DNA from 3 places in the Paenibacillus ilasis genome. Region 3 is predicted to be linked to each of the others. Evidence: predicted binding sites of a transcription regulator. Region 3 holds the regulator's gene; each other region holds the start of a gene.
The links. The regulator Rex, encoded in region 3, represses fermentation and respiration genes when NADH is low (regulators of the CRP and FNR family bind a similar motif). The targets are predictions, from matches to a motif close to TTGTGAAATATTTCACAA.
Positions count from the first base shown of each region.

Region 1: a site for Rex is predicted at 1,775-1,792, ahead of nadA (quinolinate synthase NadA). Genes of this name have one in related genera too.
Region 2: a site for Rex is predicted at 2,074-2,091, ahead of ACETK5_RS20700 (flavocytochrome c). Genes of this name have one in related genera too.

Region 1 covers NZ_JBHDJG010000009.1:16,197-20,468, forward strand. The annotation lists gene nadB (L-aspartate oxidase) at 1-722, opposite strand, end outside; gene nadA (quinolinate synthase NadA) at 761-1,699, opposite strand; gene ftsH (ATP-dependent zinc metalloprotease FtsH) at 1,929-3,998, opposite strand; gene hpt (hypoxanthine phosphoribosyltransferase) at 4,098-4,272, opposite strand, start outside.
Region 2 covers NZ_JBHDJG010000002.1:94,496-98,767, forward strand. The annotation lists gene ACETK5_RS20695 (ArsR/SmtB family transcription factor) at 1-230, opposite strand, end outside; gene ACETK5_RS20700 (flavocytochrome c) at 352-1,872, opposite strand; gene ACETK5_RS20705 (TetR-like C-terminal domain-containing protein) at 2,275-2,841, shown strand; gene ACETK5_RS20710 (oleate hydratase) at 2,954-4,272, shown strand, end outside.
Region 3 covers NZ_JBHDJG010000001.1:3,705,288-3,709,559, forward strand. The annotation lists gene ACETK5_RS16630 (hypothetical protein) at 1-181, opposite strand, end outside; gene ACETK5_RS16635 (cell wall elongation regulator TseB-like domain-containing protein) at 451-969, opposite strand; gene ACETK5_RS16640 (amidohydrolase) at 1,001-2,302, opposite strand; gene ACETK5_RS16645 (redox-sensing transcriptional repressor Rex) at 2,277-2,942, opposite strand; gene dinG (ATP-dependent DNA helicase DinG) at 3,005-4,272, opposite strand, start outside.

The DNA of each region.
Region 1 (4,272 bases), on a different contig from region 3:
AACTGAATAAACTCCATATCCCGAATTTCTGCGCCTGCCCGGTAAGCCATGGCAACGCCATCCGCTGTAGCAACCTCCGGATTGGTTGTATACCGGTACAATTGGCCGGCGCCGCCGGCACACATAACCGTCGCCCGTCCACGTACGAATACCCGTTTTCCGTCCGGCATTTGTACCAAAGCGCCATGACACTCTCCCTGATCGGTAATCAGGTCAATGACAAAATGATCGTCCCACACCTCTATATTGTGAAGCATTTCAACCTGAATGGAAAGGGCACGCACAATTTCATACCCGGTAGCATCCCCGTTGGCATGAAGGATCCGGCGGTGACTGTGGGCGCCTTCTTGGGTCAGTGCGAGCTCGCCATTCTCCACATCAAACATCGTACCGAGTCGAATCAGCTCTTGAACGCCGACCGGACCCTCGTTTACAAGCACATCCACCGCGGCAGATGAACATAGACCCGCCCCTGCCAGGAGGGTGTCCTGACGGTGGTAGGCCGGAGAGTCATCCTCAGCTGTTACGGCTGCAATCCCTCCCTGCGCATAACGCGTGTTGCTTTCGAGCAGCGATTTTTTCGTAATCAGCAGTACATTCTGAGTCGCACTTGCCATGATCGCCGTATATAAACCCGCAATGCCTGAACCGATCACGATGACATCCGTCTGGACAACCGGAAGATCGTTCAGCTCAAAATCAATTAAATACTGCGGTATCACGATACCTCACCTGTCTTTTCACGAAAGAGTAGCGCATGCTACTTAACTTGTAACATGCGCTCTAATGAAGTTCTGGCTTTCTCTGCAACGACCGGCGGCACATAAATTTGCGGCTTCATCGTTTCCAACGCTTTAACCAGTTTTTTGAGGTTATTCACTTTCATATTCGGACACACCAGGAATTTCGTAGCGAAGTGGAACGATTTATCCGGGCTATCCAATCGAAGCTGATAACCGGTTCCGTCCTCCGTGCCCACGATAAACTCCTTGGCAGATGAATTTTTGCAATACTCTAGAATGGCGGTGGTACTCCCTACAAAATCCCCCATCGCAACAACCTCTGGACGGCATTCCGGATGCACCACAAATTCAGCATGAGGATATTTAGCCTTCATCTCGACGACATCCTTCACCGTCAGCATGTCATGCGTGTTACAGTACCCTTCCCAGATAATGAGCTTCTTGTCGGTATGCTGCTGAACATAATGTCCCAGGTTTTTATCAGGTACCCATATAATTTCATCCGAATCCACCGACTGAATCACTTTCACGGCATTGGATGAAGTACAGCAGATATCCGTTTCGGCTTTGATCTCAGCCGATGAATTGATGTACGTGACCACTTTTGCATTCGGATGCTGCGCTTTCAACTTTCGCAGTCCGTCAACGTTCACCATATCCGCCATTGGGCAACCGGCCCGCTCATCCGGTATAAGAACCGTCTTGCCCGGAGCCAGGATTTTGGCGCTCTCGCCCATAAAATGCACACCGCAAAATACGATAACCTCGGCATCCGTTTGTGCTGCCTTCTGCGCGAGCAGGAAGGAATCCCCCCGGAAATCAGCGACCTCTTGTATTTCATCCCGTTGATAATAATGTGCCAAAATGATTGCGTTACGTTCCTTCTTCAATTGCATTAATCGCTCACGCAGTTCACGGTTCTGTTCTGCCTTACGCTCCAGTGCCAAAGCTTCCATGATCGACCCTCTCCCTTTGTATAGTCCGGCGGTTCGCCGCTGATGACCATGTGACTTTCAGGATGGTTTCCACCTTTGTGAAAGGATGCGCATCCTTATTTAACAACTAATGTACACGTTCATTCTGCCCCCTGTCAATGTGATAGAAAGCACAAAAAGAACCGGAAAACGAATTATCGTTCTCCGGTTCTTCAATTTTATTCGGTATTCGATGTTTTATCAGCGAATATTACGTTAAGCTGCTATTACCGTTGTCCGATCCGCCTGGAGGATCCTTGCGCTCGGAATCTTTGCGTTCTGGCCCTGGATCATTCGAATCCATCGGGTTATTCGGAATTTCTTCCGTGGAAGTCGGCTGCTCGCCGTCTTCTTTCCCTTGGATGCGAACTTTCACGTCGCCAATGTTGTCGATGATCGGTTCACCATTCTCGGAAGAACCTTCACCTTCGCCACTGCCGTTGCCTTCAGCTGATCCGGTCTCAATGAGATTCTTGATTTGCTCAAGCTCCAGCGTTTCCATCTCGAGGAGCGTGTTCGCAATCAGGTGAACCTCTTTGGCATGCTTATTCAGGATCTCTTTACATTTCTCATAGCAATCATTAATGAATCGCTGCATTTCCTGATCGATCTCATAAGCGATTTGATCACTATAGTTCTGCTCATGTCCGATATCACGTCCCAGGAACACTTGTCCTTGGGATGTACCGAACTGCATCGGTCCGAGCTTCTCACTCATACCGTATTCCACAACCATGCTGCGGATAATGCCTGTCGCTTGTTGGAAGTCACTGTAAGCGCCGGTCCCGATTTCACCGATGAACAGCTCCTCAGCAACACGCCCGCCAAGCAAACCGGTTACGCGATCCAGCAACTCCTGCTTCGTCACGAGCATCCGATCTTCCTTCGGCATCATAATGACATATCCACCGGCACGGCCACGAGGAATAATCGTTACCTTATGCACCGTATCCGCATGCTCGAGGAAATAACCCACAATCGTGTGGCCTGCTTCATGGTAAGCTACGATGCGTTTCTCGCGGTCACTGATCACGCGGCTGCGTTTCTCCGTACCGACGATAACACGGTCAATCGCCTCATCCACTTCTCGCATGGAGATATCTTTACGGTTGCGGCGAGCCGCAAGCAAGGCAGCCTCGTTCAGGAGATTCTCCAGATCAGCGCCTGTAAAACCGGTTGTACGTTTGGCGATGATGTCAAGTTTAACATCCTTCGTCAATGGTTTGTTGCGTGCATGAACCTTCAGTACGGCTTCACGGCCCTTCACATCCGGGCGATCTACGGTAATCTGACGGTCAAAACGTCCCGGACGAAGCAGCGCCGGGTCCAAAATGTCCGGGCGGTTGGTGGCAGCAACGATGATAATGCCTTCGTTCGCTCCGAAACCGTCCATCTCAACCAGCAACTGGTTGAGTGTCTGCTCACGCTCGTCATGACCGCCGCCAAGTCCGGCGCCACGCTGACGACCTACAGCATCAATTTCATCGATGAAAATGATACATGGTGCATTCTTCTTCGCGTTCTCGAACAAGTCACGTACACGAGAAGCACCGACACCGACAAACATCTCAACGAAGTCGGAACCGGAAATACTGAAGAACGGCACGCCTGCTTCACCGGCAACGGCACGAGCCAGGAGCGTCTTACCTGTTCCCGGAGGTCCGACAAGCAGAACGCCCTTCGGAATGCGAGCGCCAACCGTGTTGAACTTGCGCGGATCCTTCAAGAAGTCAACAACCTCAACAAGTTCCTGCTTCTCTTCATCTGCTCCAGCTACATCTTCAAATGTAATCCGTTTCTTCTCTTCATTATATAAGCGGGCTTTGCTCTTACCAAAGTTCATCACTTTGCCGCCGCCGCCTTGGGCCTGATTAAACAGGAAGAAGAACAGAACAAACATAATGATGAGCGGAATAAAGGATGAAAGCAATGTCAGCCAAATGCTTTGGCCTTCCATTGGCACCACGGACAGTTTGACATTGTTGCTCTCACTGGCTGCAGTCAGCTCTTGCATCGCTGCATCCGTGGCAGGAATATAGGTTGAGAAATTCTCCGATTTTTTCTCTTCGGAAATCTCCCTATACTTACCGGTCACCAGATAAGCGTAACCGTCAAATTGTACCGTCATTTCCTCTATGTTGTTAGCTTTGACTTCCTGCCGCAGTTGATTATAACTAGGGGCATCGGCTTGCTCGCCGCCATTAGTGACGAATTGTACTATGCCCACCACGACTAAAAATAGAATCAAATAAAAACCAGAATTCCGGATGAACCGACTCATCCCCTACCTCCTCTCAAGACACATAAGATATTTTACCACAGCCTGTCTGGCCATCTCAACAAAGGGCCCTCAACTGTGATAGCAGCCCATTGGCGCGGTTTAACTGCTGTAGATTTCCGGCTTCAAAATCCCGATGTAGGGGAGGTTCCGGTAATGCTCGGCATAATCGAGTCCGTATCCGACAACAAAAGCATCCGGCAGCACGAATCCGGTATAATCGGCCTGCAAATCCACCGTACGGCGTGCCGGCTTGTCAAACAGCGTGACGACGCAC
Region 2 (4,272 bases), on a different contig from region 3:
TGGGATTCCAGTAGACCAGCCTTTTGCAATTTGACGAGGTAGCCAGAAACGACCGACTGAGCGAGTCCTGTTTTTTCTGAAATGGAGCCCACGCAGATACCGCCATGAAAATCACATTTGGAAGGCATGTGCTCCTGCGGATCAAAATGTTCTTCCGGGTGCTTCAGCCACTCCAGGATTTTGAAACGGGACTCGTTTGATAGTGCTTTGATGGTTTGTAAGGTATCCATACGTTTATTATATCTATTTTTATAGAAATGTAAATATGGTTTTTGAAAATGATGGCTACCGGAGGATCAGGACGAGACCGAGCGTTTGTTGTTTTGCCGAATGAAAGATGCCGGCTACAGCTTACCGTGCTCCTACAAATTCAGCCGATTTAATGCCGGCTTGGCGGCCGAAAATAATGATCTCGGCAACGGAGTTACCGCCGATTCGATTTTGACCGTGCAATCCACCTGCTAGTTCGCCAGCTGCGAACAATCCGGGAATTGGCTTGCCGTCTTTGTTCAACACTTCCGTGTTCGTGTTGATTTTTACGCCGCCCATGGTGTAGTGAATACCGGGGGCGATTTGGATGGCATAGTACGGTGCGCCGGACAATTCGTTATCCATGCCTGTCGTTCTGCCGAATTCGGCATCTTCTTTATCCTTAACCGAGCTGTTCCATGTATCCAGGGTAGCTTGGAGCTGATCGGCCGGAACATCCATTTCTTTGGCCAAAGCCTCGATGGTATCGCCCTGAATAACAAAGCCCATTTTTTCATATTGCTGAATGGCTTTGACGCGGGATTTTACACCGGAATCGAACACAAGATAAGCCGATTTTTCAGGAAGCTTATGGATGGCGGCGGTGACGTTATCCCGAGTATCCAGCTCGTTTGTGAAACGTTTGCCTTGGCTGGACACAAGGATGGCCCCTTCTCCCCGAACGGCTTCCCCGATCAGATAAGATTTTTCCTGCTGCACCGTAGGGTGAACCTGGATTTGATCCATATCGACCGTAGTGCCGCCGAGTTTTTCAATCATGGTAATGCCGTCACCGGTGCTGCCTTCTTGGTTGGTGGTCACGTAACCTTTCAGGTCGGACCGAACTTCGGAGATCATGTCCATATTGGCTCCGAAACCGCCGGTTGTCACAACGACGGCATCCGCTGCAATAGTTTTCTCGTCTTTCCCGTTGAAGATGACTTTGACGCCGTTAACTTTGCCCTCTTTTTCCGTAATATCCGTTACCTTGGCGTTGACGAATAGCGGAATTTCTTGTTCTTGTACATTTTTCACCAGACCGTTGACAAGGTATTGTCCTACCGCCGAGCCGTCCTCAGGACGGTGCGTGCGCTTTTCGTTCATGCCGCCCGTAATGGTGATATTGTTCAACCGAATCCCGATGGAATCCAGCCAATCGATTGCGCTTGCCGAATGGTCAACGAAGAAACGAAGCATGTCTTTGTCGTTGGTTCCATGACCGCCCTTTAAAGTCTCTTCATAAAATAAATCGTTGCTGTCCTTAATGCCCTGTTCTTGTTGGAACTTGGTTTCGGAAGCATTCATGCCCGAAGATGATTTTATGGTATTCCCGCCGGCAATCGGCATTTTTTCAAAAATGACCGGGTTCATGCCTTTTTCTTTTGCCTCAAGGGCAGCAGACATACCGGCTCCGCCTGCACCGACGATGATGATATCATACTTTTCTTTTAGCTGATCGATCGGCGTATACCCGGTTTGGGACGCACCCGAAACGGCCGTATCTGGGGCTTCTTCTTTTTTTGCGTTGTCCTGACTCTGATCCTGGGTCCCGCCGCCGCATCCCGCGATGGCGAGCATGAAAGAGAGAATGAGTATAAGCGTTGCTGCAACCTTCTTTTTCACTGTGTAACCCTCCACTTTCTCTACATCTGTTTAGTTGACCATAAAGAGCCAAACGAAAAAGGAGGTTTAACGTAGAAAAACGAGAAACAAAAGGGTGTGCGAGCGTGGCCTTTATTCTTCGAATCTCAGATCTTCCCCGGTTGCCTCCCTCCGTCAGCCTCGTTAGGTCCACTTCATTTTAATATAGGGCTGTTAATTAAGTGGTGAATTATTTCACAATATAAACTTAATTTTTATTTACAACGATGCCATCGGGTTGCGATTTTCTCGACTTCTGCGCATTCCCAATCTATTTGCCTTCATAGGGTCACCGCTTTTTCGCGTTGAGTTCCTTTATAATGAAGGTGTATCGTCTGACTAATGGCCTTTGTGAATGATTACGCTCTGGATTGGAGGAGTTTTATGGCACAAACAACAAAAAAAGCGCTTGCCCTATCGCTAAAAAAAATGCTTGAGAAAAAAACGCTTGATAAGATTACCGTCATTGATGTTGTCGAGGACTGTGAAGTGAATCGGCAGACGTTTTATTATCATTTCAGGGATATTTATGATCTTGTGGAGTGGATTTGCACAAGCGAGGCTACCATAGCGCTGGATGGCAAGAAAACGTATGACACGTGGCAGCAGGGCCTATTGCAAATATTTGAGTATGTGCTAAAAAACAAGGCGTTTGTGACGAGCGTCTATCATTCGATTAAACGAGAGCAGCTGGAAAGGTACCTATTTAATGTAACGTATCATCTTTTGATAGGGGTTATTGAGGAAAAGGCCGTTACGATGTCGATCAGGGATGAGGATAAGTCGTTTATCGCTGACTTTTATAAATATGCGTTTGTAGGGCTGATGCTGGATTGGATTGCTAAAGGGATGAAGGAAGAGCCCTCTGCGATTGTGGACCGGCTGAGCATTTTGATTCAAGGCGATATCTTTTTCGCGCTGGAAAAGTTTAAATTGCACCACTCTCATTAGACAATATTAGCCTTGTGTCGAAAGTTTCGACATTAGGCGGACATTGTCTATGGGAGACCTCCGAATATTTTTTTATGATGTAGTTGCTAGAATCAATTCGGAGGTGACGGGAATGTATTATAGCAATGGAAATTATGAAGCGTTTGCCAGCCCGGAAAAACCGGTCGATGTCGACAAAAAATCAGCGTATCTGGTTGGAGCCGGTTTAGGCTCTCTGGCAGCTGCGTGCTTCCTCGTGCGCGACGGCCAAATGAAGGGAGAGCGGGTCCACATTCTGGAGGAGCTTAGTCTTCCCGGAGGTGCCTGCGACGGAATTCATGACAGCGATAAAGGTTTTATTATTCGCGGTGGTCGGGAAATGGAAGATCATTTTGAATGCTTGTGGGATTTGTTCCGTTCCATTCCGTCTCTTGAAATTGAAGGCGCATCGGTTTTGGACGAGTTTTACTGGCTGAACAAGAAGGATCCGAACTACTCTCTAATGAGAGCCACGGTTAACCGGGGCGAGGATGCCCATACGGATGGGAAATTCGCTCTGAGCGAAAAAGCTTCGCTGGAAATCGTGAAGTTATTCTTTACTCGAAACGAAGATTTGTATGATAAGAAAATTACCGATGTATTCACGGAGGATTTCTTTGCCTCGAATTTCTGGCTTTACTGGAGAACGATGTTTGCCTTTGAAGATTGGCACAGCGCCTTGGAGATGAAGCTTTACATTCAAAGATTCATTCACCATATTGGCGGACTGCCTGATTTTTCCGCGTTGAAATTTACGAAGTATAACCAATATGAGTCATTGATTCTGCCCATGATGAAATATTTGCAGGCGCATGGCGTTCATTTCCAATATGATACGACGGTTACGAATGTCGCATTTGATATTCAAGGCAATCAGAAGGTTGCCAAGCAAATCGTATGTCTCCGTGGCGGCAAAGAGGAATATATCGATTTGACGGAAGATGATTTGGTGTTTGTAACAAACGGCAGCTGCACGGAAAATTCCGCTTCGGGCGACCATCACCGCGCGGCTGCATACAATCGTTCCACAGGCGGCTGCTGGGAGCTCTGGAGAAATATCGCCAGGCAGGATCCATCCTTTGGGCGTCCCGATAAATTCTGCACGAATACGGAAGAGACAAACTGGGAATCGGCAACCGTTACGACACTTGATGACAGAATCCCGCCTTATATCGAGAAAGTATGTAAACGCGCCCCGTTCAGCGGAAAGGTCGTAACAGGCGGCATCGTGTCCGTAAAGGATTCCAAGTGGATGATGAGTTATACGTTAAATCGCCAACCGCATTTCAAAGAGCAGCCAAAAGATCAGCTTGTGGTATGGGTATACGGTTTATTCACTGATGTTCCGGGCGATTATGTCAAGAAGCCGATGAGAGAATGCACAGGCGAGGAAATTACGATGGAGTGGCTGTA
Region 3 (4,272 bases):
GATTCAAAGTAACGGTATTCTGTTTAATATCTATATGAGAATCCTTCACGCCGTCATATTGTGACACAACATTTGCCAGCGGATTTTGCAAAGCCATCTGCCGATACAGAAACCATCCGCCAAAGAGAACCGATGCTGAGATCACGACAGTCAGCATGATAGGTACAATGCGTAGTTTCATGAAGTTCCTCCTTCATTTCCTGTATAAAATTTTGTCTATCATTTGGTAACACAAAAATACATATAACAACGATATATTGCGATGCATGTAATTTATATGCTCGTTTTGTACAAGTACGAGTATATCACATCTTATATACTTTTTCATGCATGTCTGTGAAAATATTTAGAACAGTTTTTCCATATTTTTTCTGAATGCGCTTACAATTATGAAGGAAAAAGAGAAGCCCCCTCTTAAATAGTAAGGGACGCCTCTCTTTACTTCGTTTATTATTGATTTGGAAGAATAATGTCATTACCGATCGTGTTACCGTCTTGAAAACGATAAAACCGATAGCCGCGCTGACCGTTGTGTTCATACTGCAGCTGCCAGGCATACTCGCCTTCATACATTCCAGGCAGCAATCGCTTAATTTCCACACCAGGCAATTCGTTATAAATCTGATCCCGAATCTGGGCTTCCGACATCCCTGTATTCAATAAAACGGACTGGACAGCATCGGCACCTTCAACAGGTATGTTGTCATCTGTAAATTTTACCCATACCATACGATCTTGATTGTCCTGATCCTTGCCGCTTACCACCCAATAGTTATTATCCTCGCCCCACACCGATTTATAGGTCTTTCCGGACGAAACCAATTGGCCATGCTGCTTGGCGGCAGCAATCGCCATTCTTTCTTCATTCCAAGTGTCTTTCATAACATATGAATAATAGAGCTGTAAACCAAGCAGTAACAGCAGCACGCCGGATACACTAAGCAAGATCCACTTCGTTTTTTTCTTCAAATCCGTCTTCCTCGCTCCCCTTGATTATTCCCTAGAGGGTTGTAAGACGCTCAAAGGCACGCTGCGCTTCCCGCCGGATACGTTCCTCATCGAGAGTAAGGCTCGCGCCATTCTTCACGACCTGCTTACCGTCAACCCATACATGCTCAACATCCTTCGCACTGGCGGAGTAGATAGCATGAGAAATATAATCCGTCTTCGGAAGGAAGTGCGCCTGATCCGTGTTCAGTGCGATCATATCTGCCTTCATTCCTACCGCAAGCGTACCGATATCCGCAAGGAAAGCTGACTTGGCACCATACTCTGTACCCATCCGAAGCGCTTCGGATGCAGGAATCGCGGTTGGATCCCCGCTTACTCCTTTATGGATCAGTGCCGCCAGGCGCATCTCTTCAAACATATCCAGATTATTATTGCTCGCAGGTCCATCGGTACCCAAAGACACGGTGACCCCGGCTTTCAGTAGTGCAGGCACGCGAGCGATGCCGCTGGCAAGCTTCAGATTGCTGCCTGGATTATGCGACACCATCACTTGATGCTTAGCCAGGATTTCGATTTCTTCATCGGTCAGATGGACGGCATGCGCAAGCAGCGTTGGACGGGAAAACATGCCAAGCTTCTCCAAATGGGCAACAGGGCGGAGTCCGTAATCATTTACATTCTGAGCGACTTCCGTTTCCGTTTCGGACATATGCGTATGCAAAGGCAGATTCAGATCATGGGATGCCTGAACGAATTTCTCGATGAAATCCGGCGGGCATGTGTAAGGTGCATGCGGCGAGATCATCGCCGTAATTCTTCCATCCGCCTTGCCATGCCAGTCTTTCGCGAATGCAACCGCCTCATCCAGCTTCTGCTGCTGCACCTCAGGCGGACATAATCCGATGACACCGCGTGTCAGTACGCCGCGCATTCCTGAGTCCTGCACAACCTTTGCAACCTGATCCATATGATCATACATATCCACAAACGTCGTGGTTCCGCCTTTGATCATCTCAAGCACGGAGAGTGAGGTTCCCCAGTACACATCGTCGGCCGTGAATTTGGCTTCCATCGGCCACATTTTTTCCTGAAGCCATACCTGCAGTGCCAGATCGTCGCCATAACCGCGGAGAAGCGACATCGCCGCATGTCCGTGCGTGTTCACCAATCCAGGCAGGAAAAACAGATGGGTTCCGTCGATAATTTCTGTTCCCTCTTGGACGGTTGGCTCTTCTTCACCCAGGTAGGTTATCCGGTCATTCTCTACAACCATATATCCGCGTAGCACGGACCTTCCTTTCTCTAGTACCGCAAACGTTCCGTTTTTAACCATCCACTTCGTTGTCGTCATGTGCTGTATCCTCCTTACCGTTATCCAAATAATAGGCCAAACTTTGCAAATCCGTAGTAAAATCAGCCGTATGAATCCGGATATGGGATGGAGCTTTCAGGATGGTCGGCGCAAAATTCAGAATAGCCTCGATGCCTGCGGCGATAAGCTGATTCGCTACATTTTGCGCTTCAAAATCCGGAACGGTAATAATCCCGATACGAATGCCGTACTCATGAACCGTCTTCTCCAGTTCCTCCATCGGCTGTACAACCAAATTGTTTATTTTCATACCAACTTTGGGAGAATACGAATCGAAAACCGCCACAATCTTCATATTGTCCTTCAGAAATGCATTGTAATTTGATAATGCATGTCCAAGATTACCGGCCCCAATCAATGCGACATTGATCTTCTGGTCCAGCTTTAGAATCTGGCGAATTTTCTCGATCAGATAAGATACGTCATATCCGATCCCTTTCCGTCCAAAATCACCGAAATACGCTAGGTCCTTACGAATTTGAGCAGGATTGAGGTCCAGTTTTTGTCCCAGTTCCTGGGAGGAAACCGTGGAGACCTCCCTTTTCTGAAGCTCATTCAAATAGCGCAAGTATACAGGTAATCTGCGGACCACGGCTTCCGAAATTTTTTCCGATTTCATGCATGCTCCCCCTAATAATAGGTTAATAACTACATTTCAATGTGATCGTTCATGGTTTCACTTTATTCAGCTTGGTTCTCTACGCCTGCCTCTTCCTGCAGCCATTCCGAAATTCGGGGAACAATCCCCTCGGTCGGCATGTGCTCCATCTTTGGTCCCGGCAAGGAATATAGGAAATATTTTCCGTAATAGGATTCAATGACCCGGGTATCGTACACGATGACAATCCCCTTGTCTTGCGCTGTCCGTACCAGTCGGCCAAATCCCTGTTTGAAGCGAATGACGGCTTGCGGAACCGAAAGCTTCATGAAGGGGTTCTTCTTCTGCTGCTGCAGCAATTCGCTCTTGGCTTCAACCAAAGGGTGATTCGGCGGCTGGAACGGCAGCCGGACGATCGCAAGGCAAGTGAGCGCCTCACCGGGTATGTCAACCCCTTCCCAGAAGGAGCTGGTACCCAGCAGAACCGAGGCGCTGCTATCCTGGAATCTCCGGATTAACTTGGTACGGCTGGTTCCATCCATCCCTTGTCCCAGTACGGTAATATCGCTGGATGCCAGCGCCTCCTTCAAGGGCTCATGCACCTGACGCAGCATCCGGTACGAGGTGAACAGGACAAGCATACGTCCATGCGTAGCGATTGCCGTATCGGCCAATGATTGCACTAGTGTATTCACAAAGAGTGCATCCCCGACCGAGCCCTTCACGCTCGGAAAATCGCGCGGCACGACAAGGAGAGCCTGCTCCCTGTAATTAAACGGGGACGGCAGCAGAACCGTGTTCAGGTTGCCGCTATCTGCCGCTTCCTGTAGACCCAAATTCTCGATCATGAACTGGAACGATTTGTCCACCGACAAGGTCGCCGACGTCAGGATCACGCTTTGTTTCTTGTCAAAAAACAATTCCTTCAAGTGGGTGCTTACATCGACAGGCACCGCATAAAGTTGCAGCGATTTCCCGCGGAAATTGCCGTTAGCCTCCATCCAGTATACCGTGCCTTCATCATTCAGGGCCATGAAGGACCTCAGGTCCTCGCGGTGTGCGGCCAGGTCCTTAAACAGACCCGATAGGTCTGTTAACAGACTGTCGGCACTGTAATCGTCGAGATCTTCCTTCATTTCGGCGATCAGCTTGTCACCCTTGCGTACGACATCGCCCAGTATCACATGAATTTGATGTTCCAGCTCGGCAAGCGAATCCCAATCCTTCGGCTTCTTAAGAGGCGATAAGCGAAGCGAGAATTGACCGGCGTCTCCTGGAGATGCATCTCCGCGTTCCGGAAGCAGTCCGAACAATTGATCGCTGAGTCGATCCCAATTCTCTTTTACGGTGA